DNA from 4 places in the Arthrobacter sp. JUb115 genome. Region 4 is predicted to be linked to each of the others. Evidence: riboswitches for the same ligand, from Rfam matches in the RefSeq annotation. Region 4 holds a riboswitch; each other region holds the start of a gene.
What was found. Region 4 has a riboswitch for S-adenosylmethionine ahead of EDF61_RS01160 (bifunctional o-acetylhomoserine/o-acetylserine sulfhydrylase). Riboswitches for the same ligand answer to the same signal wherever they lie in the genome.
Positions count from the first base shown of each region.

Region 1: another riboswitch for S-adenosylmethionine. It lies ahead of EDF61_RS12735 (O-acetylhomoserine aminocarboxypropyltransferase/cysteine synthase family protein); the one in region 4 lies ahead of EDF61_RS01160 (bifunctional o-acetylhomoserine/o-acetylserine sulfhydrylase).
Region 2: another riboswitch for S-adenosylmethionine. It lies ahead of EDF61_RS08695 (flavin reductase family protein); the one in region 4 lies ahead of EDF61_RS01160 (bifunctional o-acetylhomoserine/o-acetylserine sulfhydrylase).
Region 3: another riboswitch for S-adenosylmethionine. It lies ahead of EDF61_RS09425 (acyl-CoA dehydrogenase family protein); the one in region 4 lies ahead of EDF61_RS01160 (bifunctional o-acetylhomoserine/o-acetylserine sulfhydrylase).

Region 1 is NZ_SOBS01000007.1:1,568-8,856, forward strand. It holds gene EDF61_RS12720 (hypothetical protein) at 1-676, opposite strand, end outside; gene EDF61_RS12725 (hypothetical protein) at 2,140-2,571, shown strand; gene EDF61_RS19115 (hypothetical protein) at 2,651-2,779, opposite strand; gene EDF61_RS12730 (CoA-binding protein) at 3,466-3,960, opposite strand; gene EDF61_RS12735 (O-acetylhomoserine aminocarboxypropyltransferase/cysteine synthase family protein) at 3,960-5,333, opposite strand; SAM riboswitch class I at 5,449-5,543, opposite strand; gene EDF61_RS12740 (histidine phosphatase family protein) at 5,655-6,215, shown strand; gene EDF61_RS12745 (RNA polymerase sigma factor) at 6,332-6,829, shown strand; gene EDF61_RS12750 (methylated-DNA--[protein]-cysteine S-methyltransferase) at 6,826-7,289, shown strand, end outside.
Region 2 is NZ_SOBS01000004.1:173,680-180,968, forward strand. It holds gene scpC (succinyl-CoA:acetate CoA-transferase ScpC) at 20-1,537, shown strand; gene EDF61_RS08675 (PQQ-dependent sugar dehydrogenase) at 1,534-2,598, opposite strand; gene EDF61_RS08680 (dihydrofolate reductase family protein) at 2,606-3,196, opposite strand; gene EDF61_RS08685 (PaaI family thioesterase) at 3,267-3,689, opposite strand; gene EDF61_RS08690 (long-chain-fatty-acid--CoA ligase) at 3,705-5,312, opposite strand; SAM riboswitch class IV at 5,689-5,805, shown strand; gene EDF61_RS08695 (flavin reductase family protein) at 5,900-6,400, shown strand.
Region 3 is NZ_SOBS01000004.1:343,912-351,200, reverse strand. It holds gene EDF61_RS09440 (LysR substrate-binding domain-containing protein) at 1-23, opposite strand, end outside; gene EDF61_RS09435 (hypothetical protein) at 55-351, opposite strand; gene EDF61_RS09430 (acyl-CoA dehydrogenase family protein) at 447-1,676, opposite strand; gene EDF61_RS09425 (acyl-CoA dehydrogenase family protein) at 1,705-2,931, opposite strand; SAM riboswitch class I at 2,982-3,072, opposite strand; gene EDF61_RS09420 (LLM class flavin-dependent oxidoreductase) at 3,202-4,638, opposite strand; gene EDF61_RS09415 (ABC transporter permease) at 4,638-5,741, opposite strand; gene EDF61_RS09410 (ABC transporter permease) at 5,738-6,739, opposite strand; gene EDF61_RS09405 (sugar ABC transporter ATP-binding protein) at 6,736-7,289, opposite strand, start outside.
Region 4 is NZ_SOBS01000001.1:240,238-247,526, reverse strand. It holds gene EDF61_RS01190 (DeoR/GlpR family DNA-binding transcription regulator) at 1-91, shown strand, start outside; gene EDF61_RS01185 (phosphotransferase family protein) at 236-1,144, opposite strand; gene EDF61_RS01180 (phosphotransferase family protein) at 1,137-1,982, opposite strand; gene EDF61_RS01175 (CPBP family intramembrane glutamic endopeptidase) at 2,079-2,861, shown strand; gene EDF61_RS01170 (GNAT family acetyltransferase) at 2,880-3,296, shown strand; gene EDF61_RS01165 (VOC family protein) at 3,358-4,002, opposite strand; SAM riboswitch class IV at 4,175-4,294, shown strand; gene EDF61_RS01160 (bifunctional o-acetylhomoserine/o-acetylserine sulfhydrylase) at 4,386-5,729, shown strand; gene metX (homoserine O-acetyltransferase MetX) at 5,732-6,877, shown strand; gene EDF61_RS01150 (SGNH/GDSL hydrolase family protein) at 6,960-7,289, opposite strand, start outside.

The sequences.
Region 1 (7,289 bases), on a different contig from region 4:
ACTTGATAGTGCGTCTGGCCAGAGATTTCCAATCGTATTCATTCGTGAGGGTCGATTCGAAAGCCGCTACGGATTCGTAAAGAAGGCGAAAACTGTTTGCGATACCATCTAGGGCTCCATCTTCACATGCAATCTCATCTAACCTGGTACTGGAAATGCAGTAACGTGCACTACTTGCTAGAACTTCAGCAAACCGGGTTGGATCCATGTGGACTGACGCAATGGTATCTAGTATGACGAATTGGGATCCATGGGACTCATCAACGGCCACGCCAGTTTCTTTCTCGGCGAGGTATTTTCCGTACTGGCCGATCTCAGTTAACGACAGGTTCGGATGGGACTTTGTTACGGCGGTTAACAAGCGCTCCGATTGATCAGAGATGGAAGTGTCTTCATACGCGGCCGTTGCGTTCACCAAATTTTCGAATGCTTCCAAGCTCTTTTCTGCCCTATTAATTATTTCCTGCCCTTGCTCTGAATGATGGCTAACTTGGGCGGGCGTCGAAGCTCCAAGTGCTTTTGAATATTGGGGCCAGAGCTGAGCGAGTAAGCTTAGTGCTTCAGAAATTGAACGATGGAATGCGATATTTGGCCTCTGAGCAGGCAAACTGCTGTGCCGATTGGTGAGTATTTCTAACGACTGTAGCCAGCTGACCATTCGATTGGAAGCTCGCATCGATTTCGGATCCTTAAGCAGTCCTTTGAGAATAAGTGCGAACGACTGAAGCATTTCGGATATGTGTGCATGAGTCAGGATTTCATAGTCATTCTCGACAGGTGTAGAGAGGAGAGGGGACGGTGCAGAAGAATTAATCCTCGAAATTAGCACTCGTCGATCGACCAAATGAGGATCGACTTCCCCAGGTCGACACTTTCGTCCGCACTCATCACAAGAGTGGGCTGAGAACCGCATAGCCCCGCATCCCAAACAGCGAACTGTTTGAAAGCTAATCGTTTTTCCTTTGTTTTTCATGGCGCCCTTTACTGTGCGATACACGCTGCTTCTCGATACTACGAAAAGTGTCCGATTTCTGTGCTTATATGCAGACTATCTCGGTACTGCGCCGAGGACTTCAGCTATCGGCTAGGCGCCTCGGTGGTCTTTGCTAGGGCCCTGATCCAAGTCGCCAAGGTTCCGTCAGAAATCGCATCCGCCACGGCCTCGGGATCCATACGTTGTTCTTCAAAGACTTTGGAGGAGCACAGCGATGCCCTGCCCGGGAGTTGCTTGGTTCATCTTCACCGGATCGGCAGCAAACTTCGCTGGTTTCTGGCCGAGCACTGGCAGAAAAGGATCCACCTTGAAGCTTTCGATTACAACACGGAATTCCGCTCGTAGACCACTGGTGTCTTCCAGTGTCGCGTTGAGGCCTACGAGGGATTCTAGCGGCTCAAGGAACTTGGTCAATACACCGTATGGGTTGTTTTTGACGGGTTCTTCAATGGGGTCCTAGACCTCTTCGTCAGTACGCTGCAGCGTGATGAAGAGATCCTCCGGGTTGAGGTGTTCCGGGATTACCCCGGAACGCTTTGCTCTACCTCGCGAAAAGGTTATTCAGTTGTGTGCGCATTGTGAGTTCGCATTTCGACCATAAACCGATCAGGTGGAGTAATGTAGTCCTATTCAGGAGGTTCCGGGAATTCACAGGATAATGATTGCAACACATGCAAGAACGCGGTTGCTGAATGTATCTATTGGATCAGTACAGTCGTCGTGCAAGGTCTGAACAGTTTCATGGGGGTGAAGAGGGCTGCGAGACTGAGCTAAAGGGTTCCGCTCGCCACCCTAGTCTTTCAGTTTACCCTCTTGCCCATTTTCCGGAAACGGGCGTCCGCTAGCGCGGCCGGCTGTGGACCGGCCTGGCGGCCGTTCTTTTCCTGTTTTTGCTGCTGTCCTTCGGAGTGTACGGGCCATCTCCAAACCCACAAGCCTCTCGCTGCGCTTCGGGCGTGCTTCACCAGAAATTCTTGGTCCGCGCTCCTTCGTCGCTTCTTTCGGCCCCAGATTTTCGTGGATCGCGCACCCCTGACGGGTTGATGGGTTTTCCGGCTGGGCCCGCTTCATTTCATTTCGCTAGCAGGTAAAAAACAACCGGGGGGAGGGCTTAGGCGGGTGGCTGGCAACCTGTCCCTCTTTCCGTGAAGCGAAAGGAAGCAAAAACCATTCAGACCACCGCCAAGGACACCGGTGAAACTGCCACCGTCCCGACGACTGTCGACCGCGATATGTACGACGAAGGGAATGACTGGATGGAATCGCTGGCCGGCACCGGATGGCACGAAGTACCAGGATGGGACCTGGGCTTCTGGCCCTACATCATCTTCGCTGCAGCTAAAACGGAAGACGCAGCTGGGAAGCTGTTTGGATACACCACCTACGTTGAAGGCGACGTGACCGCACGCTGGTACCGCAGCCGCGAAGCCCGCAACCTGGCCATCAGCAAGGAAGCCTTCTGGTACTGGGCCAGAGGTCAACCGGACGGACCAGAAGCACTGGAAGGGATGAACTCGCAAGAGTTCCAGCCGATCGACGGACTGTGCGAACCATACATCCCGAACTTCGGGAACTAACCCCGCCAGGAGACATGACTGGTCAAAAGAACTTGACCGTCCGGCGGAGCGCTCCGATTATGGGCAAATGAAGCAACAGCTAGGAAGTCTTTTTGGTTTCCTTAGTAGCAAACCAGCCGGGCAAGCTAATCAACAGTCCCACGACGCCGACAATCGCCACCACCCAAAGAGCCGGGGCAGGCCATGAGTCCAGATTGTTCTCATCCATGATGACCCCCGTCGAATACAGGGCAATCCCGCTGCATACTAAGGTAGTCAAGCTCATCCCGAGGGCCACGGACCATAGGGTTCTTCGATTTGCATCCACTGCCTGCTCCTTCGCATCTCCAGTCAATTGACGCACTTCCAGGGATGCTTCTGCTTCCTGAGAATTCTGAATAGTGCGTCAACCCAGAGTACTGTCTCCGATGCCTTTTAGCTGGGTGCCGCATAGGGAATCTTCGCCCAGAGAAACTTCAACTTCGTGCAGCATCGAGGATGCGGCGCCATGCTATTGCGAGATGCCGGAATGTTCTCGGGCCAAGGGAACTGAGTTTTCATATAGCAGTGCGGGCGGGATTTTTCTTATTTCGTTCGTGCTCGTAGCGAATCGAATTCGATTCTCGCTGCCTGTTTTAGGGTTTGGGCGGTTTGGTCTTGCGTTGCAGTGCTGTGGTTTGCAGATTTTTCGATCTGTGATTGAACGCGATGAGCACTCCGGGGCCACACCCACGGCATGCCGTGAGTCAATTGCGTCGACAATGGTTATGCAGAGGTCTTGTGCTTCCTTCGGAATGCTCCGCGCAAAAGTTCAGCCTCGTTGATCAGACCGGCCATTTCTGGAGATTTGCCGCAGGAAAATGGGTGCATGCAACGCAATGTTGCATGCACCCATTTCTTGGAGTCCTGGACTTCCTACGCGAGGACCTGGCGCTTGGAGGAAATCACGCCGGTGTTGAATCCAGCCAGGCGCAGGCCGCCGTGGAAGCGGGCGTGCTCGATCTTCACGCAGCGGTCCATGACCACATTCATGCCCGCGGCCTCGGCGCGCCGGGCCACTTTCTCGTGCCAGGATCCCAGCTGCAGCCACAGGGTCTTCGCGCCTACGGCCAGGGCCTCGTCCAGCACGGTAGGCAGGTCATCGTGCTTGCGGAAAACCTCCACCAGATCCGGGGTCTCCGGCAGATCGGCCAGCGACTTGTACACCGGCTGGCCCAGGATCTCATCGAGTACCGGGTTGATGAAATACACCTTGTACTTGGAAGATGAGAGCAGGTAGGTAGCCACGAAATAGCTGGCGCGCGATGGCTTGTTCGAGGCACCGACAATGGCGATGGACTTGGTGTCGCGCAGGATCTCCAGGCGCTGTGCGGCTCCAGGGCCTTCCCAAGCGGTATCAACGGCAGTCATTAGATTGCTCCCTTCGAAGCGGTTGGCAATGCGCAGGCGGAACCGTCATAGGCCGGAGCCTCGAACCCTGCGGCGGAAGCGGCAATCGCTTCCTGCGAAGCGGCCAGCGCCTGGTCCAGATCCCAGAGGATGTCCTCGACATCTTCCAGTCCTACCGACAGCCGGATCAGATCTTCTGGCACGCCAGCGGAGACCAGCTGCTCGGCGCTCAGCTGCTGGTGGGTGGTGGAGGCCGGGTGCAGCACCAGGGTGCGGGCATCGCCGATGTTGGCCAGGTGGCTGGCCAGCTGCAGGGCTTCGATGAACTTCGAGCCAGCTTCGCGCCCGCCCTTCACTCCGAAGCTGAAGACCGAGCCGACGCCCATGGGCAGCAGCTCCTTGGCCTGCGCGTGCTGCGGGTGGGATTCCAGGCCGGCATAGTTCACGTAGGTCACGCGCTCATCGGCCTGCAACCAGGCCGCGACCTGCTTCGCATTGGACAGGTGGTTGTCCATGCGCTGCGGCAAGGTCTCCAGGCCCTGGAGCAGCTGGAATGCGGACTGGGCCGGCAGGGCCGGTCCGAAGTCGCGCAGCTGCTCGCTGCGCAGCTTGGTCAGGAAGCCGTACTCGCCGAAGTTGTCCCACCAGGAGACGTTGCCGTAGCTGGCTACCGGTTCGGTCATGGTGGGGAACTTGCCGTTGCCCCAGTTGAACTTGCCCGACTCGATGACCACGCCGCCCAGGGTGGTGCCGTGCCCGCCGATGAACTTGGTAGCCGAGTGGATCACGATGTCCGCGCCGTGCTCGATAGGGCGCAGGATGTACGGGGGAGTGAGCGTCGAATCGACCACCAGCGGGAGATTGTGGCGGTGCGCCACCTCGGCCAGGCCCTTCAGGTCAGCGATGTCGCCGGACGGGTTGGCCACAACTTCGGTGTAGACGGCCTTGGTGTTCTCCTGGATCGCCGCTTCGAAGTCGGCGGGATCATTGGAGTCGATGAAAGTGGTGTTGATGCCGAAGCGGCGCAGCGAGACATCCAGCTGGGTGATGGTGCCGCCATAGAGCTTGGAGGATGCCACGATGTGGTCGCCTGCCTGGGCCAAGGCCGCGAAGGTGACGAATTCCGCGGCCATGCCCGAGCCGGTGGCTACCGCTCCGATGCCGCCTTCCAGCGAAGCCATGCGCTCTTCGAAAGCCGCCACGGTCGGGTTGCCGATACGCGAGTAGATGTTGCCGTACTTTTGCAGGGCAAAGAGGTTGGCCGCATCGTCAGCGTCCTTGAAAACGAACGAAGTGGTCTGGTAGATCGGCACTGCGCGTGAGCCGTGCTCGGCATCGGGGGTGCCTCCGGCATGCAATGCGCGGGTGCGGAAACCAAACTTGTGATCTGCCATGGTGGCTTACGACTCCTTGTCGACTGGGGTTTCGCGTGCACCGCAGGGCGGGCCGCGATCGAGGCAGGAATCCCGGAATCAATGTCGCTTCCTGCCGTGGTCCAACGGGTAAGCGGCTGCATCGTTTCTGGCGGTAGCACCGTATCCACCGGATGTGGCAGGTTGCTGCGGCGTCATCGAACCAGATCTCTCAGCCGCTCGGGATGGTGTAATAATCTTCGCAACATGACCGTTCGTGACCCAACTATGAGTCGTAACGTTGCGTATTGGAGCTGATATCGGAGATTCTTCGATACCTGTTGCCCCGGTTAGGCTGGATTCATGGATACTTCTCTGGCATTGGTTCGACACGGGCAGACAGACTGGAACCTTGCAGGACGCTTGCAGGGACGAACCGATATTCCGTTGAACGATACCGGGCGCGAACAGGCTCGCGAGGTCGGACGCAGGCTCATCGGCCAGAATTGGTCGCTGGTACTTGCTTCACCCTTGGAACGTGCCCAGGAAACTGCCGCGCTGATTGCCCAGCAGATCGGGGCTGAGACGGGGAACGCTGTTCCGGAACTCATTGAACGCGGCTTCGGCCCGCTGGAAGGCCGGATCATGGCCGAGGTCAGCGAAGCGGAATCGGCTGCTGCCAAGGACCTGCGTGAGCCGCGTGCCCAGATCTTGAGCCGTGCAGTGCCAGCGCTGCTGGACTTGGCCAGCAGGCATGCCGGGCGCAAGGTCATGATTGTCAGCCATGGGGCCACCATGCGCACCATCCGCGACGCATTGGCCGGAACCACGGATCCCCAAGGCGTGGAAAATGGCGAAATGCTCCACTTGGACTTGATCCGCCTTGAGCAGATCGCCAGCGAATTGGATCTGGTGGCATTCTAGGAATCCATGGGGTCTCTGCGAGAAGTAAATTTTTTTTCGTTCACGCCTCACAAAATGGTCTCCTCGTACGTTTACATGGTGAGAAGCCATGAAGGCGCAAGAATTCCAGGAGAGCCATGCAAGCACCGTTCGAGCGGATAGTCCAGGACTATGGACTGAACGTCCTGCGCGTTTGCCGTGCCCTGCTTGATGAGCATCGCGCGCAAGACGCCTGGTCCGAAACGTTCCTTGCCGCGCTCAAGGCGTACCCGCAACTGCCGGAGGACGCCAATGTCCTGGCATGGCTAGTGCGTATTGCCCGGAACAAAGCCATTGACGAGTTGCGCAGGAACAAGCCGGAAATCCTCATCGGCCAAGACGTGGACAGCCTGGCCCCATCAGCCCAACGGCCGGATCTGCAGTTGGAAAACCTGCAGCTGTGGCATGAGGTGAACCAGCTTCCTGGCACGCAGCGGCAGGTGGTGGCCTACCGCTACCTGGGCGGAATGAGCTACGCGCAAATTGCCGGAATCCTTTCCGGCACCGAAGCTGCCGCCCGGCGTTCGGGCGCCGATGGGATCAAGAATCTGCGGGCCCGGATGGATGACCAAGAACTATGGCGGGAGCAGCCATGAACGGAAAAAATTATCGGCAGCAGGCTACGGCCGCTGAAGCGCAAGTCCTCGACTCGCTGCAGGACCGGCTCGTTGAACGGGCCCGTGCACGGGAACTTGTTGATGTTGCCTATCGCGTGGTCGATAGCCCCGTGGGGGCCTTGCTGCTGGCCAGCACCGATGCCGGGCTGGTCCGGGTCGCTTTTGAATCCGAAGGCCATGACCGGATTCTGGAGGTGCTCTCGGAAAAGCTCAGCCCGCGGATCCTGCGCGACAAGTCGAGCCTGGATGGTGCCGCCCGGCAACTGGAGGAGTATTTCGCGGGCCAGCGGCATGGCTTCGATCTTCCGGTGGACTTGCAACTCTCCACCGAGTTCCGCCGCCAGGTGCAGCTGGAACTGGGTCAAATCGATTACGGGCATACCCTGAGCTACGCCCAGCTGGCGCAGCAGATCGGCAAGCCGAAGGCGGTGCGGGCCGT
Region 2 (7,289 bases), on a different contig from region 4:
AGAGAGTTGGTTTAGCATTTTGCACGAACGTATTCACCACCGGGCCTTTGCTGATCGCTTGATGAGCGCCGAGCAAGCTGCAGAGTTCATTAAGCCAGGCATGACTGTCGCCATGAGCGGTTTTACCGGTGCAGGATACCCGAAGGCCGTGCCCGGGGCACTGGCAGCGCAGATGGAGCGCCAGCACGCTGCGGGCAAGGACTTCAAGATCAACGTGCTTACCGGCGCTTCCACCGCCCCTGAGCTTGATGGCGTGCTGGCCAAGGCCGAAGGCATGAACCTGCGCCTGCCGTACATGTCCGACCCCGAGCTGCGCCGCCGCATCAACGAGGGCAACATGGAATACATGGACATCCACCTGTCCCATGTCGCCCAGCACGCCTGGTTCGGCTTCTACGGCAAGATCGACTTGGCCATCGTCGAAGTTGTCGGCGTCACCGCCGAGGGCGACTTGATCCCTTCCAGCTCGGTGGGCAACAACAAGACCTGGCTGGAGATGGCCGACAAGATCATCATCGAGGTCAATTCCCAGCAATCTGCGGCCATGGAGGGCATGCACGATGTCTACTACGGCACCGCACTGCCTCCGCACCGCAAGCCGATCGACCTGAGAACCGTGCGTGACCGCATCGGCCAGCAGTACATGGACGTCGACGTCAACAAGATCGTCGCCGTCGTGGAAACCGACGCGCCAGACCGCCTGAGCCCCTTCGCCCCGGTGGACGAGACCAGCGAGAAGATCGCCGATCACCTGCTGACCTTCCTGGATTCCGAGATCCGTGCCGGACGCCTGTCCGAGAAGCTGCTCCCGCTGCAGTCGGGCGTGGGCAATATCGCCAACGCAGTGCTCGCTGGCCTAGCCCGTGGCGGCTACAAGGGCCTGACCGCCTATACCGAGGTCATCCAGGACGGAATGCTGGAGCTGATCAAGGACGGGACCATCGAGTTCGCCTCTGCCACCAGCTTCTCGCTGTCTTCGGAGGGCATCGAGGAATTCAACCGCAACGTCGACCACTACCGCGAGCGCATCCTGCTGCGCGCCCAGGAAATCTCGAACCATCCGGAGATCATCCGCCGGCTGGGCTGCATTGCGCTGAACGGCATGATCGAAGCCGACATCTACGGCAACGTGAATTCCACCAACGTGCTGGGATCGCACGTGATGAACGGCATCGGCGGCTCGGGCGACTTCGCCCGCAACGGCTACCTGTCGGTGTTCATGTCCCCATCGACCGCCAAGGGCGGCAAGATCTCGGGCATCGTTCCTTTTGCTTCGCATGTGGACCACACCGAGCACGACACCATGATCCTGATTACCGAACAGGGCCTGGCCGACCTGCGCGGCCACTCGCCAAAGCAGCGTGCGCAGCTGGTCATCGATAACTGCGCCCACCCGGAGTACCGCCCGATGCTGCAGGACTACTTCGACCGTGCGTGCAAGGACAGCTACGGCAAGCACACCCCGCATCTGCTAGGCGAGGCCCTGTCCTGGCACCAGCGCTTCCAGGAGACCGGAGACATGCGCCCGGCCAGCTAGTCGCCGGCCAGGCGGGGATCGATGCGCAGGATGCGGTCATCGCCCGCCCCTGGCTGGCCGCGCCCGTCGGTATTGTTGGTCAGCACCAGCAGTGCGCCGTCAGGATCCACTAGCACGTCGCGTAGCCGGCCGAGCCGGCCATCGAGCAGTTCATGCTCGGTGGCCGGCTCGTCCAGTTCCACCGCGCGCAGCACTTCTCCGCGCAGATTCGCCAGGTAGAGGGTGCCATCGAGGATCGCGATGCCGCTGGGGCTGGCTTCGGACGGGGACCACTGCGCAATCGGATCGGTGTACGACGGATTTCCGCCGCTTTTTCCCTCGGCTTCGGGCCAGCCGTAGTTTCCCCCGGCTTCGATGATGTTCAGCTCGTCGAAGGTGTTCTGCCCGAACTCGCTGGCGAACATGGTGCCATCAGCACCCCACGCCAAGCCCTGCACATTGCGGTGCCCGTAGCTGTAGACGAGGGAATTCTCGAACGGGTTGTCGTCCGGGACGCTGCCGTCAGGTGCCATGCGCAGGATCTTTCCGCCCAGCTGCTGCAGGTCCTGGGCTTGCTGGGGATTGCCCGCATCGCCCACGGTGGCATAGAGCATCCCGTCCTGACCGATGGCCAACCGCCCGCCGTTGTGGATGCTGGCCGAGGGCAACCCGTCAATCAAGGTGCGCGGGGCCGACAGTGAAAGATTCCTGGCGCTGCCTTGCACCGTGAACCGCTGGATGCGGTTGCCGGATTCAGCGGTGGAATACGCAAAAAGCTGGTCTGGGGAGAGGAAGGCCAAGCCCAGCAGTCCGCCTTCTCCGGTCGCCACCAGATCATCGAGCCGAGCCACTTCGCGGCCTGGTCCGGATCCTGAGATCTCCACGATCCGCCCAGAATCGCGTTCGCTGACCAGCAGGCTGTCTTGGGCGTAAACCATGGACCATGGGGCGTCCAAGCCGGTGGCCAGTGGTGCTGGAACAGCTTGCGATTCGGTAGCTGGAGCTGAAGGCGGGGTTGGCGCGGAGCATCCGGCGAGGAACACTGCGCCGAGCACTAGGCAGGTACCCAGAATGCGCTTCATCGAGCTGCTATGCATGGGCTGGTTGATGGCGCGTCGGGCGATAAGTCAGTTCCTGGATCCGTCCGTCCAGCAGCTTGGACTCGACAAGTTCCAGATCGTAGTCATCGACCCCGCCAAGTACCGGGGCAGAACCGCTATGCCCGGTCAGTACCGGGAAGATGGTCACCTGGATGAAGTCCACAAGACCTGCCGCCAGCAGGGAATGGTTCATCGCTAAGCAGCCGTGGGAGCGCAGCGGCACATCTGAAGCTTCCTTGAGCTGTGCGACGACTTCCAGTGCATCAGCGCGCTCCAGCGTGGGGTTTGGCCAGGACAGCGGCTCTTCCAGGGTGGTGGAGATGACGGTGGCGGGCTTGTCGTGCAGGGCCACACCCCACGCGTCTTCAACCTCGGGATTCGCCTCGATTTCTGCCCAGAAGCGGCTGAAGAGACGGAAGGTGTTGGCCCCGAAAACCATGCGGCAAGCCGGAGTGTAGAGCGCGAGGCGGTGGGCTAACAGCTCTGGCCCCTGTTTTCCCCAGTAGCCGCCCCAATCGCCGGCGGCGCTGCCGAAGCCATCGAGGCTGCTGAACACATCGAAGGTATAGGTCGCACTCATGGCGAATCTCCTGGAGCTTGAGCGTTAGATGCCACCTACCGTACGCCCGTGCTCGCGGTGTGAAAACCAGCTAGGCCGGATTCTCAGGCAAATCCACATTCTGGGTGCGCAACTGGCCGCGGGATAGCTGCTTGCCGGTGGATTCATCGGTGATGATGACCTCCCAGAGCTGCTGGGTGCGCCCTTGGAATAGCGCGGTGGCGATTACCTGAACCCGTGCTCCGGTGGAAGGGCGCAGGAAGTCGGTGGCGTTGTGCACGCCCACGGCGAATTGCCCGCGTTCGGCCACCGCGTAGCTGGCGCCCACTGATCCTGCGCTCTCGATGATCGAGGTGTAAACGCCGCCATGCACCACGCCCCAAGGGGTGTGGTGGTTCTCGTCCAGCTGCGCGTGGCCGCGTACTTCCGTGGCCGTGATTTCGTCGAATTCCAGTCCGATGCTTTCGGTGAAGCGGCTGGTCTTGTTGGGAATCCGCGGTGCAGTGTTTTCCAATTGGTGATCCTCAGGCTAGTTCGGTGTGCTGGCTTCGAGCGCTTGGGCGCGCAGGACATTCTTCTGCACCTTACCAGTGGAGGTGCGCGGCAGATCCTGCGGGAAGACGATGGTGCGCGGCACCTTGAAACCGGCAAGCTTTTCGCGGGCGAATTCAATCAGCGTTTGCGCGTCCAGGGAGGATCCGCTGGCGCGGATGACATATGCCACCGGACGCTCGCCCCATTTCTCGTCCGCGATGCCGATGACGGCCAGGTCCAGCACCTCTGGGTGCGAGGCGAGGGCTTGCTCCACCTCGATGGTGGAGATGTTCTCGCCGCCGGAAATGATGATGTCCTTGGACCGGTCGCGCACCTGGATGTAGCCATCCGGGTGCATGACACCCAGATCGCCGGTGTGGAACCAGCCGCCATGGAAAGCTTGGGTAGTGGCCGCTTCATCGCGGTAGTAGCCGATCATGACGTTATTGCCGCGCAGCACGATTTCGCCCATGGTCTGTCCATCCGCCGGGACATCGTTCATGTTCTCGTCAACAATGCGTGCGGACTCGGCGGTAATCATGCCAACGCCTTGGCGGGCGAGCTTCGCGGCCCGGTCCGGGCCATCGAGGGCATCCCACTCATCCTGGTACTCGCACACCGTGTACGGTCCGTATACCTCGGTGAGGCCATATACATGGACTACCTCGATGCCCAGCTTCTGCAGCTTGGAGATGATTGCCGGGGACGGGGGAGCACCTGCGGTGGTGATGCGCAGTGGAGCATCGAGCTGGTGGGCGCGGGTGGAGTCGGCGATGATTGAGCAGACGGTCGGAGCGCCGCACAAGTGGGTGGTTCCAAGATCCTCGATGGCATCCCAAACGGAATCTTCGCGCACGCCGCGCAGGCACAGGTGCGTTCCTCCCGCTGCGGTGACGGCCCATGGAGTGCACCAGCCGTTGCAGTGGAACATCGGCAGGGTCCACAAGTAGCGGGTCTTGGCCGTGAAGCCCTGGTGGTGCGCTTCGCCCAACGAGTTCAGGTAGCTGCCGCGGTGCGAGTAGAGCACGCCCTTCGGCTTGCCGGTGGTGCCCGAAGTGTAATTGAGAGTGATCGGAGCCCGCTCGTCGGCGATGGCGTAGGGAAGTCTTTCATCCGAGGCTTGTGCGATTAGCTCGTCCAAGGTGGCGTCCACGGGCACGTCCGGACGTTCTCCGGCGTACTGGTCATCGGTGATCTCGATGAGCGCCTCCAGCGTTGGGTTATCGCGGCGCAGGGTCTTCGTGTTTTCCAGCAGCTCTGTGTCGGCAAGCATCAGCTTGGCAGCAGAATGATCAATGATGTATTGCAGCTCGTGGGCCGAGAGTCGGGTGTTCAGGGCAACGAGGACTGCGCCTGCCAGCGGTACGGCGTAATGCGCCATGAGCATTTCGGGAGTATTCGGTGCCAGCACGGCCACGCGGTCGCCCGGCTCAATGCGAGCCTTCAGCGCCTGGGCAAAGCGGTGCACCCGTGCTTCGAATTCTTCATAGGAGAAGCTGCGAGTTCCATGGATGACGGCGGTCTTCTTCGGATAGGCCTCGGCTGTGCGTTCCAAGAAACGCAGTGGGGTCAATTCTGAATGGTTTGCCTGAATCTCTACCATGGTGTGGCTATTCCTCAATCGTCATCGATGGTTACGGAGAACAATAAGCAGGAGTGTGACTCAATGCACTCCATGACCAATAGTGGCATGAACCTCAGCGTCATGCCGGGAAACCAAGTTTCATTACGGTGGGCGGTAGGGAATTCGCGCCAGGGCCCCGAGCCCAGGGGAGGAGTTAGTGTTCTGCCGAATCAAGAGCGGCGGAAGCCTGCTGCGATCATGGGGCCGAAGCGTTCAAGAAGCGCGGCGTATGGCGAATAAAAGACTGCCCAAGGACTTCTGGCGGGGCCTTGGATCGAATATTGCGTCGAATATTGCGATTTGCGAAGTGAAATGTTTGACGGCTGTTCGTCATGAGCCATATCGTTTTAAACAGAATCAAGAGCATCAGCTATAAGCCCTGGCTTGCTGATCGGCAACCCTCTCAACGGTAGTGGGGTGCTCCAGGTGAGGATTCGGTTCCACGCAAAATGTGCTGGAACAAGTACCGCACACGGCGCGGAACTTCAGCCCAAGCGGCTTCGAGTAACGAGAAGCCAATGCTTGCAGGCTACTGCGCGGTGGGCAAGACCCAAAGGAATCGAGCCATGTCATTGAATCTTGAACTTGACCCGTTGACCCTGCGCAAGGTTTTCGCTCAGCATCCATCAGGGGTAGCCGCCCTCTGTGCAGAACTGGATGGCGTGAAGACCGGAATTGTCGCTTCATCGTTTACCGTGGGAGTTTCCCTCGAACCTGCACTGGTGATGTTCGCCGTGCAGAAGTCCTCGAACACTTGGCCAAAGCTGCGCGAAGCTGGCCGCATTGGCGTCTCAGTGCTGAGCGAACGCAATGATGGTGTCTGCGCTCAGATTGCGTCGAAAAATGGCGACCGGTTCCGCGGAATCGATACCTATTCCTCGGACCAGGGCGCGCTCTTCGTCAACGACTCCACGTTGTGGCTGGAGACTTCGATCTACAACGAGGTCGAAGCGGGGGATCACTGGGTAGTCCTGATGGAAGTCCACGGGCACCGCACCTCCGAGCACTCGCCACAGATCTTCCATGATTCGCGGTTCCATTCGCTGCCGATTCCTGAGCTCGTATAAGCGCTTCGCATCTTCCAAAGCTCCGGCCAGATCAAATCATCGATCTGGCCGGAGCTTTTTGAATTCCGGTTAGGCGGGTTGAGCCGTTCCCCGCAGCCCTCGACACCGGCAATGCCCGTTCTCTCTCGCCACCCTGAAGACGTGGCAAGATGGCTGGCAATCTCATGGCCTGCCATCTTGGGCCAGCTGCCCCAGGCATTTGGCGATAACCTCGTCATCAAAGTATCTGTCGCGAGAAACCTTGAACTCGCCATATCCGCCACCCGCCTGGGTCGTCGAACAGAACCGCGCAGGTAGCTCATGGATCCTCGCTGCACGCTGGACCAGAGTGGCAGCGAATTGCCGGCAACCCTCGGATGGGGTTTCCGAGCCATGCAAAGGCTGCGCATCACAAATGAAACCGGCGCTTTATGGGGTCTTCACTGGCGCGCGTCGCGGACGCGAAGTGGCGAGAGTGCGCCGGCAGCCCAGTCGCTGATCCAGGTTCGCCCGCCGAGTCGTTGCACACATTAAGTTATCCACCGCCCCCGAACGCAGAAACCCTAGCCGATTGTGGACTACTGGAAGATCCGGCCTTGCTGGCGAATTTAATCCACGGTGACTTAGGGTTTTGTAAATTCACCAGTATCCACAAGGTTATCCACAAAACTGTGGACAAGACGTGGGCAAATGTGTACAAAGGGTGAAAAACCCCGGGAACTGGGCGATTAAGGGTGTTGATAACCTTGGGTCGGTTGGCGTGAGCTTCAATGAATTAAGTTTCTGTCCACAGGTGTGCGAATACAAACAACCAAGTCAACAGATATTAATGATACGTAGAGTGGGGTAATCCACAGAGTTCTCCCCAGACTGTGAACAGGGAACTCCACAGGTAGAGGAGTGTTATCCA
Region 3 (7,289 bases), on a different contig from region 4:
TGGCGCAGGGTGTAGTTGATCACCCGCCCAGTCTAGCCAGCGGGCAGCGGACCATTACCGTTCGTAAAGTCGTCCGGTTTTCCTGACCCTCGCCAGATCCCGCTGGCTGACCCTAGTTCTTTCGGCCAACTGACCCAGGCTGGCGCCGTGTTCCAAGGCCAGCACGATAAGCCGCTCAAGCTCAGCAACACAGCTTTGCAGTTCCGCGGTCACCTCGCCGGTTCCTCTGGCTTGCACCTGCAGCAGTGCCAGTCGCTGAACAACGGTGTCGATCGGCGTCCAGTCAAAGTCGAGGACGGGAGGCTTGTACCCGTCCTCGAAAGAAAATTGCCAACCACTCATGCGGGACATCTTCGCATTCAAGACGTTCTGCGGGCAACACTGCACGGTTAAAACCTACGGGCCCAGCATCGGCAAAGAATGCTGGACCCGCAAAATCAAGGAATCTACTTTGATGCACCAATCGCCCACACGCGCGGAAGCTCGGTGCCATTGACCGCCAGGTCGCCAATCAACCGCGCCTTGAACACCCAGGGGTTGTGGTTGCCGGCGGTACGGGCATTGCGCCAGTGCCGGTCCAGGTTCTTGGTAACGCTCGTGGCGCTGGCGGCCAGCGCATCGAAAGCGTGGGTGATCGCGTTGAGGACCAATGGCGTGAGCACCACCTGCGCCTGGGCGCTGGCCAGCTCTGCCGCATCGTTGGCTGCTTCGTCCTCTTCCCCGGTCACCTCGCCGGTGTGCAGCGCCTGCGCAGTTTCGTAGGCACCCTGCAATGCCGTCGACACTCGTTCTACCGTTGCCGCGGCAGCGAAGGCCGCCGCGGAGACCTCGCCGATCACCTGCAGCAGCTGCGGGTCTTCGGCCGCCACATTGGCCGCGGCATGGCTGAAGGTCCGCTTGCGCGCCTTCAGCTCAGCGGCGAAGTCGCGCTCGGCTGCTTTGGCGGAGCCGGCCAGGACAGCGAGCAGCACCTGCTGGTAGAAAGCTGTCTGGTACTTGAAACGCGTATCGAAGTCGATGAGGTCTTCTTCGGCGACAATTGCATCGGTGAAGGTCGAGGTGCCGGTACCCGTGGTGCGCTGGCCGAAGCCATCCCAGTCATCGGCCAGCTCGACGCCGGGCTGGTGGCGGTTGACTGCGGCGATCACCCGCTTGCCGGTGTCGGTGCGCTCTGCGTAGGTATCCAGCCAGTCGGCGAAGATCGAGCCGGTGGAGTAGTACTTGGTGCCGTTGATCTTGAATCCTCCCTCGCCGTCCGGGGTGACCTTGGTGATCACGTCCCCGACCTTGACGGTGCCGACCTCGGTCCAGGAGTTGCCCACCAGTTCTCCCGCCACGAAGCGGGCCAGCCACTTGTCGCGCCCCGGGCCGGGGGCCGCAACCAGACGGTCCTCGACGAAGGCGAAGTGCGCGCGCAGCGCTTGGGCAATATTGGAATCCGCGGCCGCGAGATCCACGAAGAGCTCGAAGAGCTCGGGCAGCGTAGCACCGGCACCCCCGTGCGATTCCGGGACCCGAACCGCACCAAAGCCGGCAGCGGCCAGGTCCGCGACCTGCTGGTAGGGCAATTCGCCGGTGCGGTCGCGTTCGGCTGCGCCCTGCGCAATGCGCGCGAAGAGCGGTGCGAAGCGGTTTTTGAGTCCTGCGAGTCGATTGCCAGTTGCAAGTACAGTCATCGTTCAGTCCAATCCGGGAGAAGTTTTCTTAGGTGTACAGCGAGAGCGGCTGGGACTCTCCGCGCAGGAAGTAGGCGCCGACCTCGATCTTCTTGTAGTCCACTGGGTCGTGCAGCGAATGGGTGCGCACATTGCGCCAGTACAGGTCCAGGCCCACCGAGTTCGCAGTCGAAGATGAACCGGTCACCTCGAAGATCCGGTTCGCCACATCCACTCCCACCTCAGTGGAGACCACCTTGGCTTCAGCAATTTCCACGGCCAACGCCGCTCGCTCGGGCTGGGTGACATCCCCGGCCTTCGAGAGCAGGGCGTCGAATTTCCGGCCCAGCTTCTCGGTCAGCGCCGCCACCGCTGCGGTGCGGGCTTTGAGCTCTCCGACGGTGCGCTGGAAGATCGGGTCCTGCGAGTAGGTCTCTGCCTGCGAGAACAGCCAGGCGTTCTTGCGGCCCAGCAAGATCTGCTTGCCGCGCGCCAGCGCTCCCTGGGCGATGCCCAGGTAGAAGTTGGCGAAGGCCAGCTGGATCCCGGGGGTGAGCAGGGTGGAGACCGGTTCATCGGTGACGAATCCCAGCAAGTCCCTTGCTTCGAGCCGCACGTTGTGGAACTTCAAGGAATTCGACGCGCTCAGCCGCTGTCCCAGGTAGTCCCAGTCGTCAACGATTTCCAAGCCATCGATATCGCGTGGCAGAACCAACGCGAGAATCTGCCCGTCGTATTCTCCGCCCTGGACCAGCGCGTTGATGACGATGACCTCTCCAACACCGGAACCCGTGGAGAACCGCTTGGCTCCATTCAGTCGGTAGCCGTCCCCTTCGGCGCTCAGCGTCAAATCCGGATCAACTGGATTCACCGAATCGCCCCAGAGCCACCCCCCTTCCACGGTGCGCTGCCACCATGCCCCTTGAGCTTCTGCCGGGGCGTAGAACGCAATGCCGGACTGGTTGATGTAGTGGTAAGCCAGCAACTGCGAGATGGATCCATCAGCTGCGGCCAGTATGCGGACCGCTTCGAAGGCCGTTTCCCAATGGGCTCCGGCTCCGCCGAATTCTGCAGGCACCAAGAGATTGAGCAACCCGGCTTCGCGCAGCAGCTGCACTTCGGCGAAAGGCTGGGCGTTCTTGCGGTCGCGGTCGAGCGCGTCAGCCGCCAGTTTGCCAGCTACTTGCTGGGCGACGTCGCGCCAATGAGCGAGTTCAGCTTCATCAGCAGTGCCGATGTAGGGCACGCGCGGCAATTGGGTATCCAGTACAGTCATCTTCGTTCTCCTCTTGGGCTATGGATTCCGAAGGATGCAGAAAATCTGCGGATCCATCGAACCTGGCGTTAGCACTACCTGCGGAGTGCAGGCTTGCTGCGGCGTCTCGGAGCCAGGTCTCTCAGCCGCTCTGGATGGGTTGTGCTCCATCAGTGAAGCACCGACGGCCTCCGCTTGGCAGGGAAGATGTCATAGGACGGAACATCGTCATGAATCGACATTTTCGAGGCCTTCACAGGAGCCTCAGTGGCCGTCATATTTCCTCATGTGTCACCGGGCGCCTAGTACAGCTTCAGGTGTTTGGCTCGCTTCGGATTCCGCTGCCGAGGCCTTTCCCGCATAAGCCCCGCGATAGGCGGCTGCCGGGTGATCGTCAGCCACTCGCGTCGTGCCGGGACCCGCCAGATATTCGCGCAGGGTGTTGCCTTCGTATCCTGCCCAAGTTCTTCCGCGCTTCCGCAACTCGGGAACCACCAGATCGGTGAACTGCTCGAAGGAACCTGGGGTGATGGCATAGGCCAAGTTGATCCCGTCCAATCCTGATTCATCCACCCAACGCTCGATTTCGTCCGCCACGGTTTCCGGCGAACCGACGAGCACCGGTCCGATGCCGCCAACTCCGAGGTAGTCGGCGATGGCATTCGGGGTCCACTTCTGCTGCGGATTCGCTGTAGTGAAAATCGAGACCGCCGATCGCGCCGCGTTGGTTTCCAGATACTGCAGCTCCTCATCCGGCGCGTACTGGCTCAGGTCCAAGCCCGACCACCCGCCATAGAATGCCATGGCACCTTCGCGCGAGGCATAGGACTGGTATTCGCGGTAGAGCTTCTGCGCCTGCGCGTCTGAATCAGCCACCACAGTGGTCATCAGCGCATAGATTTTGGCGGCGTCCCGGGGCCGACCCACCAGTTCGAACTCGTCGCGGATCGCATCGGTCTGGCGGCGGGTGACCGCGGTATTGATCGAATTCAGGAAGATGCCCTCGGCATGCTGCGCGCCAAAGCGCCGGCCGCGCGAAGAAGCGCCCGCTTGGAAGATCGCCGGGGTGCGCTGGATGGAAGGCTCGGAAAGATGGATGCCCGGCACGTTGAAGTACTGGCCGTGATGGTTAATCGGATGCACCTTGGAAGGGTCGGTGTAGACGCCACGTTCGCGGTCCTTGAGAACCGCGTCTTCCTCCCATGATCCCTCCCAGAGCTTGTAGACCACGTCCATGAATTCATCGGCAATGTCGTAGCGGGCGTCGTGATCCAGCTGCCTGGCCATGCCCAGATTGCGGGCCGCCGACTCCAAGTAGCTAGTCACCACGTTCCAACCGATGCGCCCGCGGGTGAGGTGGTCCAGCGAGGAGAACTTCCGGGCCAGCGCGTAGGGTTGCTCATAGGTCAGCGCGCTGGTCACCGCGAAACCGAGATTCTTCGTGGCCGCGGCCATGGCGGAAACCTGCATGAAGGGATCGTTCAGTGGCACCTGGTCGGCATCGAGCAAGGCTGGACCGCTGGAATTCTGGTACACGTCATAGATGCCAAGTACATCGGCGAGGAACAGGGCGTCAAAGCCACCGCGCTCCAGGGTCTTGGCCAGATCCACCCAGTATTCAAGGGTGTTGTATTCGTCGGCTCGATTCTGCGGGTGCCGCCACAGCCCAGGGCTCTGGTGGCTGACGCAGGTCATGTCAAAGGCGTTAAGGTGGATGCGCTTGCCCATTATTTTCTGTTTCCCTTCGCGGTGTTCGTCAGTGCCTGATGCTTGGTCGTGCGCAATAGCGCGAAGATGCCGGTGGCCGGCCGACTCTTGGCCCTCCCGAGCACCACGGCGGCGAGCAGGATGGACAGGAGAACCAGCCCTCGGGCCAGGTCTTGCCAGAAGAAGGACAGGCCAATCAGGTTCAGCCCGTTATCCAGCAGGCCAAAAATCACCACGCCGATCAGCGTTCCGCCCACGGACACTCGCCCGTAGCGGCTGATGGTTGCCCCGATGAAGACCGCGCCAATGGCATCCATCAGATAGGCCTGTCCGCTGCCCGGGACATATCCGTTGGAGCGTGCTGCCAGCACCACTCCGGCGAATCCGGCGATCACCGCGCACAACAGGTAGGCGCTGGCGATCAGCGCATTGGTCCGCAGGCCAGATATTCTTGCGGCGCTCGGCTGTTCGCCGGCCATGGTCAGCTTCCGCCCGTAGCGGGTGATGCCAAGCAGCAGGGCCACCACCAGGGAGATGGAGACCGCGTTGACGATGGCGGCGTCAATGCCCAGGAAGTATCCGCGCCCGATCACGGCAAAACCGTCCGGCACCAGGGGCGCCGACAGGTAGATCGGTGCGCCGCCGCCGGTGAGCAGCTGCTGCACGCTGGTGCCGGCAAACCACACGCTCAGCGTAGCCAGGAAAGCCGGGATTCGCAGGATCACGATCAGCAGCGCATTCACCGCTCCCACCGCCAAGGCGAAAAGCAGCCCGCCGGCCACGGCCACCCACGCACGGTAGCCGTCATGGATCAGCCAAGCGCTGGCCAAGGCTCCCAGATCCAGGGCCACGCCAATCGACAGGTCGATGCCTCCGGCGCGCACCACCAGGGTCAACCCGATGGCGGCCAAGGCGAGCAAAGCCACCTGCCCCAGGATTCCGAAGAGGTTTCCCACGGTGAAAAACACCGGGCTGAGCACCGAGAACACGATGAGGATCAGGGCCAACGTACCCGGAGCCACCAGCCTCGATGCTTGAAGCGTGCCGCGTTTCTTTCCGCTGTAGGCTGCGACCGGTCCGGGGCTCGGCTCCACGGGTGCGGCCAGGGTTTCAATGGTGCTCATCGGTTCTTCCTTCCGCGCAGGGTCACGCTGGCCAAGACCAGCAGGATCAGCAGGCCCTTGGCAGCACCCACCCACTGGCTGGCCACGCCCAGCAGCGTCAATCCGTTATCCAGGGCGGCCACAAATACCGCGGCCAGAACGGTGCCGACCACACTGACCAGCCGCCTGCGCGAAAAGATCATGGACATGTAGGCCACCAGGATGATGTCCAGGAGAATTTGGGTTCCGATGCCTGGAACGGCGGCCGAAAGCCTTGCCACCAGCAGCGTTCCGGCCAGGCCAGCCAACGCCGAGCTGAGCACATAGCTAGCTAGCCGGTATCGGCGCGGGTCAAGTCCCGCCACCTGCGCGGCGGTCGGATTCTGGCCAACCGCATAGGAATTCACTCCCCAGCTGGTTTTGCCATATACCCACCACCCCGCTGCCCCGATGAGCGCCATAAGCCAGGCCACCAATGGGATGCCGAAGAGCACGCTGCCCCGCGCCGCTTCGAAGAAGCCACCGGTAACGGCGATCTTCAAGTTCTGGCTGAAGACCAGTTCCAGCGAAGCGGCCACCCCCATGGTGGCCAAGGTGGCCAGCAGCGGACGCAGGCCCAAGGTGACCGAGAGGCCATTGACGACGCCGATCGCGGTGGCAACGAGGACCCCGTAGAGCACCGCGACCATGCCCGGGGTTCCGGCAGCCGCGGCCAGCGCGGTCACCGTTCCGGCTAGTCCTGCCACCGCGCCGGTGGACAGGTCGATGCCTCCGTTGAGCACGTCGTCGCCGCCAGCGATGATCACAATGGCCAGCCCCACCCCGGCAATGCCGAAGACCGACGCTTGGGTCAGGATGGTGGCGATATTCGAAGCCGTCAAGAAAAATGGGGAACCGAAGGCAAAGAGCAGCAGCACCGCGGTGATGCCGGCGTAGCCGATCCAGGCCGCCAATCTCGGCTTCGTGCGGGACGCGCCAGGCGCAGGTGCTTCGTCGACCGGAACAAGGGTGGTGCTCATGCTTTGACCTCTTCGCGTGATGTTCCGGCGGTTTGGCCGCTGGATGCCAAGTGAAGAATTCTTTCCGTACCCGCCTCGCTCGACGGCAGTTCGGCGATGATCCGACCGCGATAGAGCACCAGCACTCGATCGGCCAGTCCCACTACTTCTTCCAGGTCAACGCTGACCAACAGCGCGGCGGCTCCCTGCTGGACCAACTGGGAAATCTGCGCGTAGATATGCGCACGGCTTCCCACGTCGACGCCCGAGGTGGGTTGGTCCAAGACGAGCACGTCCGATCCCTTGGCCAACCAGCGGGCCAATACCGCTTTCTGCTGGTTGCCGCCGGACAAACCCGAAGCCACGGCTTCTGGATTCGCCGGACGGATATCCAGGCGCTGCACCAGTTCGCTGGCTGTGTCCCGCTCTTTGCGCGCATTCAACAAGCCCAGGCGGCGGCCAAGCTTTCGCAGGCTGGCCGCTGCAATATTTTCGCGCACGGTGTTGCGCAGGAAGATGCCATCTGAATGCCGGTTCGACGGGACGTAGGCGCCTGCCCGGGCGGCAAAGT
Region 4 (7,289 bases):
CGCCACAAGCGAGCAACTGGGTGCCTTGGCCAAGGCCGGCATGCGTGCAGCCATGGACGTGGCGGAATATCGGCCCGAGGAGAAATCCTAGCTGCGCTGGAACTGCCCACCGAGCTGCTGGTCCGGTCGGCGTTTGTGCTTGCGGAACCAGCGGATGCCAAGCACTATCTTTTCCGATGGCCTGCGCTGGTCCTGTCAAAGCAAAGCGCGCAACAAGCAGGGCCGGCCGCACAGGTCAAAGCGAGGAGCCCAGGTTTTCAAGCAACGCCCGGCTTCGCGCGAGGAAGAGCTGTTCACGATTGCTATTGGGAGCCACGGAGTTGAATACCCCGGCGAGCATCACCGCAGCATCCAGCCTCAGCACAGTCCACGCTGCCGAAGTGTCGTCGAAACTGCCGCCATTTCCGGTGTATGCAGTACGCAAGCGCTCGCTGTCCAAACCGTTTTCGGCAATGGCAGCGTATTCCTCGATGCGTGCCAGTTCCATCTCCGGGGCAGCGCAGAGGGCATTACTCCAATCGAATATGGCCAGGGGCATTCCAGCCAGAACACGAACGTTCTGCCTACGGATATCCAGATGCAACAGGCTGCGCCGGTGCAAGGATCTTTCGAGAAGAGCACGCAACACGTCGGCCGATGGCAAGGCTGGCATCGCATGCTGGCGGGCTAGCTTCGCGTAGCGGTCAGCGATGCGCTGGGCAACCGTCGCATAAATTGTGCCGGCCTGGCTGCCTTCCTCGTCGAAAGCGAGCGGCGGAAGTTCGTGCAAAGAAGCCAGCAACGAGCCCAATGCGTGAGCGTCCACTGGTGAGCCGTCATCTTCGATGACTTCGGTGATCAACACCGGGTACCCGTCTTGATCTACGAGATCAATTGCCCGTGCGCTGGGCAACCCATGTTGTTGAGCCCAGATGCTGCAGTTCAATTCCTTGATCTGAAGGCTGCTGGCCGGAATCTGCGGATTGTTGCTGGTGTTGTAGACCCGCATTCGAGGGATGCGGTAGCCCTCGTAGCGGGTCCCGCGCAGCGAGCTGTAGAAAAGGAATTCGGTGCCTTCCCCGGTTAGTGCCAGCTCGCGTGCGCCACGGCGGGCGGCTAGCCTGGCAGCGACCTGATGGGGCTCGAGAATATGCGTCCTAGCCATTGATTGACTGCGCAGCGGTGAGGATGCGCGGACCAATCTTGCGCATGAGCTTGCCCATCTTCGGGTTGTCGGTGCGCGAGAGCGTATCCGATAGCCGTTCAAGACTCATCAGGCCCAACCAGATTTTGGCCCTGTATGCTTCCTCGGCGCTGGGAGCAATCAAATCCGCCATTTCCAACCCATGCCACAGGCTCAGGTAAGCGGTGTTCAAAGCCGGGTCCCACGCAGCGGCCAGGTCCCAGTCCAAGATGCCAACCAGTTTCTCGCCGATCCAGTGCATGTTGTGGCCGGCCAAGTCGCCATGAACCAAGCCCGCAGGAACCTGCGCCAGGATATCGAGCTGGGCCCAGAGCTCAGTAGCAGGCCCTCGCAGCTCCTCGGGCAGCGCATCGAAGCATTGCTGCTGCCTGGCCTGGGTCCATTCGCCACGGAATGAAAACGGTTTGGCCAGATGCTCGCTGATCGGCTCCAGCGGCAGCTCGGCCAAATCCTTGACCAGCTGTCCCAGCACCTTCGGATCCCCGTAATGCGGTTCATGGGCGCTGCCGGGGATGAAAGACATGGCCACGGAGCTGAGTCCGTCGACGTGCAGGATCTCGGAAACCGCCACCGGAATCTGGTAGTTGAGCTGGCCCTCCAGCAAAGACAGCAGCTTGACGGAACGGGGCATCTGTTCCGTGGCCGCTGGCGTGCGCGCCATGCGAATCACCGCTTGCGGATTGCCAATGACCACCTTGTGGAATTGTCCGCCTTCGTTCACCGCCGCGTCTTCCCAGGAAAGATCGGGGCAGAGCTGACGGGCAATCTGCAGTTCTCCAATGGTGGCAGGACGGCTCACTCGCACTCTTCTCGTTCAGCTTGCTGGTGGTCTCAACCTCAGGCTATCGCAGGTTTGCCACGTGGCTGCTCAGTACGCGCACAGCCAGATCAGCCTATGATCGGAAACGTGAACGCTGAACAAGTTAAGCAGACAGCAACCCGCGAGACCCTCAAGTTCGAGATCGTCTTGGTTCTTGCCCTGTCTTTGGGACAAAGCGCGGTCTACTCGCTGCTGAGCTTTGCCGATAAGGTCACCCGGGCGCCACTGCGCGAGCAGACTACATCCTTGAACAACCCGCTGAGCACCCGCGAGTTCTTTGATTTCTCCTACCAGCTGCTGGACATCTTCTTTGCATTGGTACCCGTCGTGCTGGCGCTCTACCTGATGAAGCGCACGACCGGACGAACTATCCGGGACATCGGTTTCGATATGCGCAAGCCGGGCAAGGACGCACTGCTCGGGGCGGGGATGTTCTTGGCCATGGGAGTGGGAACGCTGGGCGTCTATGCCGCTGGACGGGCACTGGGCGTCACCACAGCACTGTCAGCAGCGAATCTAGGCGATTATTGGTGGAGCGTTCCCGTGCTTCTGCTGTCGGCTGCACGTCATGCAGTCCTCGAAGAAGTGCTGATGCTCGGATTCCTGTTCACCTACGCCAAGAAATTGAAGCTGGGCTTGTGGAGCACCATTATTGGTTCTGCGATAATCCGAGGCAGCTACCACCTCTACCAGGGGGTGGGGCCGATGATCGGCAATATGCTCATGGGCGTCGTCTTCGGCTGGGTATACCAGAAGTACGGGCGGGTGATGCCGCTGGTTATCGCGCACTTCCTGCTTGATGCCATCGGCTTCGTGGGATACGCCTTGGTCGGGCCGGCCATCGGAATCGGCCAGTAGCGCCGGTAAGCTGAGCCAATGCAGATTACCGTGCTGCGCGAGGAGGACCTTCGCCAAGCAGTTGAATTGTGGGAAGCAACTGGGCTGACTCGTCCGTGGAATGATGCGCTCGCCGACGCCCGACGGGCTTTGGCCGAGCCTACTTCCACGGTGCTGTCCATCGTTGAGAACGATCAACTCATGGCTACTGCGATGGTTGGCCATGATGGCCACCGAGGTTGGCTCTACTATGTTGCGGTGGATCCGTGCCGGCAGGGCAACGGCCTGGGAAGGGCGCTGGTGGATGCCGCTGTCCTGTGGCTGCGGGATCTCGGCGTGCCCAAGGTGCAGCTCATGGTCCGCGAGGAGAACTCTGCCGTCATCGATTTCTATGAACGGCGGGGCTTCGAAGACCAGCACGTCGCGGTCCTGGGGAAGCGGCTGGACCGGCCTTAAGGAAAAGAAAGTAGGTGGGGACGCCATTGTCCCCGCCTACTTGCGATCTCTGCGGAACTGTTTACAGCACCACGGTTCCGGACTCGGTCTCAAAGGTAACCGACATGATGCCCGGAGTGCCATTCGGCGCTTCATATTGCATGGTGACAGCGCCCAAATTGACGTTCTGCGGCTGGCCCAGCCAATCCAGCACCCGTTCACGCGAGCCGGCGATGGAGATCTGGCTGATGGCGCCGGCAGGTTCCAGCGCCTTGGACGGATGCAGCTCCTCGGATCCTTCATCCCAGGAAATCAGGTACGGGCACTGCGGATCGGCGATCAGGCCCTTGATGCCAATCTGCTGCCAGGTCAGTTCGCGGCCATCAGGGAACTTCCGGTTGCCCGGCACCGACTTGCGGCCCAAGCGGTCCTCGGCACTGGATAGATCCTCCACCGAGACGCACCAGCCCATCCAGCCGCCGCCGAGCTCCGAACGGGCGCGAACCGCCTGTCCGAAGGGTGCCTTGTCGCTGGCCGGGTGGTTCAGGACTTCAACCACCTCCAGGTACTGGCCATGCTTGAGCGGGAAGATGACATTGCGTGTTCCGAATCGTGGATGCACGCCGCCCTTGACGAATTCCAGTCCAAGGGACTCGGAGATTCTTTCAGCGGTTGGCAACAGCCCGTCCGGGCCGCATGCATAACTTACGTGATCTAGCCTCATCATGTGCCCATCATGACAACATGTGATGCGAGTCTCTACTTAGGCACACCTAAGTTCCGTGATGCTATCGAATACTCTGCGATGAACCTGCAATATTCGCGAAATATGACCGATTGAGTCCAATCACCAGCCCTTGCGTTGCAAAGATCTTCGGTTTTCGGGCAAACTGGTACCAGGTCATGAGTCCCAGTAACAAGCCCCGGCTTACTGGGCGGCAACCCTCCAACCGCGGTGGGGTGCCCCGGGTGAAGACCTGGCCCTTGAACGCACAAGGCATCAAGGACAAGCGCGGGTTACCCCTGGAAGTCGTCACGATATGGTGCTTCCTGTCGGTGTCTTTTCAGTGGCGTACCCCCATAGTCATGAAACGCTATTTGGAGGAAACCATGAGCAATAACTGGTCATTTGAAACCCGTCAGATCCACTCCGGCCAGACCCCGGATCCGACGACCGGGGCACGGGCTCTCCCGATTTTCCAAACCACCTCTTTCGTCTTCCCCAGCGCCCAGAGCGCTGCTGCACGTTTCGCGCTGCAGGAACTGGAGCCGATCTACACCCGTATCGGCAACCCGACCACCGACGCGGTGGAAACCCGCATCGCTGACCTGGAGGGCGGCGTTGGAGCACTGCTGCTCTCCTCGGGACAGGCTGCCACCACTTTCGCCATCTTGAATTTGGCCGAAGCCGGCGACCACCTGGTGGCCAGCCCCAGCCTGTACGGCGGAACCCAGAACCTGCTCAAGCACACGCTCAAGCGCCTGGGCATCGAGGTCACCTTCGTTTCCGACCCGGACAACCTGGATGATTGGCGCGCCGCGGTGCGTCCGAACACCAAGGCCTTCTTCGGGGAAACCATCTCCAATCCGCGACAGGACGTCCTGGACATCGAGGGCATCTCGGCGATCGCCCACGAAGCTGGCGTGCCGCTGCTGGTGGACAACACCCTGGCCACCCCGTACTTGATCCGCCCGATCGAGTGGGGCGCGGATATCGTGATCCATTCAGCCACCAAGTTCCTCGGCGGACACGGCAGTGCCATTGCCGGTGTCATCGTGGACTCGGGCAACTTCGACTTCGCCAAGGACGCCGACCGCTTCCCGGGCTTCAACACCCCGGACGAGTCCTACAACGGCCTGGTCTTCGCCCGCGACCTGGGTGTCAACGGCATCCTGGGCGCCAATCTGGCCTACATCCTCAAGGCCCGCGTGCAGTTGCTGCGCGATTTGGGTTCCTCGGTTGCGCCGTTCAACGCGTTCTTGATCGCACAGGGCCTGGAAACCTTGTCGCTGCGCATTGAACGCCACGGCCAGAATGCCGTAGAAGTTGCCAACTGGCTCGAAGCCCGCGAGGAAGTGCAGAAGGTCGCCTACGCAGGCCTGAAGTCCTCGCCTTGGCATGAGCGTGCGCAGAAGTACAGCGATCAGGGCGCCGGCTCGATCATCGCGTTCGAACTGGAGGGCGGTTCGGAAGCCGGCCAGGCCTTCGTGGACGCACTGGTATTGCACTCCAATGTCGCGAACATCGGCGACGTGCGCTCATTGGTCATCCACCCGGCCTCCACCACCCACGCCCAGCTCTCCGAAGCTGAGCAGGTTGCGGCCGGCGTGAGCCCGGGACTGGTGCGGCTGAGCGTTGGACTGGAGAATATCAAGGATATTCTGGCCGATCTGGAACTGGGCTTCCAAGCAGTTGCAGCCCTCGAGAACAAGGAACTGCAGGAAACCCTCTAGGCATGGCATCCATTGTGACTACTGAAGATACTCTGCGCGCCGAAGAGCTCGCCGGCGGGCAAGACGGCATTTTGCGCCGTAAGTCCGTGGGGGAGCACCACTTCGAATTCGGTGGATTCCTTCCGGACGTGGTGCTGGCCTATGAAACGTGGGGGACGCTAGCAGCTGATGGCTCCAACGCGGTGCTGGTGATGCATGCGCTCACCGGTGACGCCCACGTTGCGCAAGGCGATTCGCAAAGCGCCGGCTGGTGGGAAGAGCTCGTAGGCCCCGGCGCCACGGTTGACACCAATGAGTACTTTGTCGTGTCCATCAACATGGTGGGTGGTTGCAATGGTTCCACCGGCCCCTCGTCCTTGGGCGACCAGGGCCTGCCCTACGGTTCGAGCTTTCCCTTCGTCACCATCAAGGACTCGGTGCGCCTTGAAGCGCGGCTGGCCAAGAAACTGGGAATTGATTCCTGGCATGCGGTCATTGGCGGTTCGATGGGCGGTGCGCGCGCGTTGGAATACGCCGTCGAGTTCCCCGACCAGGTCAAGAATCTCGTAGTGATGGCCTCGAGCGCGCAGGCGACTGCCGAGCAAATTGCCTTTGCACAGGTGCAAACCCAATCCATCCGGTTGGACCCGCACTTCTGCAATGGCGACTACTACGGCAACGATGCCCGCCCGGACGCCGGTCTTGGCTTGGCTCGCCGCCTGGCCCACATCACCTATCGTTCCGAGGCCGAGCTTGAAACCCGTTTCTCGCGCAACCCGCAGGATGGCGAGAAGCCGACGGGTCTGCTCGAGGGGCCTCGCGGGCGGTACCAGGTGGAAAGCTATCTTGACCATCAGGCCAGCAAGCTGGTGAATCGTTTCGACGCCAACAGCTACCTGGTGCTCACCGAGGCGCTGATGAGCCATGATGTGGCTCGCGGCCATGAATCCCTGGAAGCCGCCTTGGCGCGACTGGCGAAGATCAACGTGGTGGTTGCCGCGGTAACCACTGACCGGTTGTACTTTCCTGAGCAGTCAGTGAAGCTGGCCTCGTCGCTGGCCAAGCCAAAACCGGTGCACTACATTGATTCGCCGATTGGCCACGATGGATTCCTGACCGACGCCACGCAGCTCGACGGCGTGCTTCGGACCTTGGTGTTCGGAGACTGAGCCCCGGAAGGGGCTCGGGAAGATTTCAAAGCCTGAAGCAGTTCCGCCAGTAATCGGTGGAACTGCTTCAGGCTTTTCGTGCCTACTTGGCGCTGTCGCCGGCGCCGAGCGAGTCGTTTGGCTTGGTCTGCGCAAACGGCGTGGCCGAGGGCCGCTTCGGGGTGATGCCGTCGCCGGAGGACTGGTGGCGCAGGCGGCGCAATACCCAGGGAGCAAGATGCTCACGCGCCCACTGCAGATCCTCCTTGCGGGCTTCCCGCCAGCTGCGTTCATCCACGGCCGGAACGATTTCGGTGTCCAGCGGATGCGCGACGTTCAGCGAGTCCAGTGCCATGGCGGCAATGCGCTGGTGCCCGGCGGGGGAGAAGTGCAGGCGATCCGGTGCCCACATCTGGGATTGGTGCAACTCCTG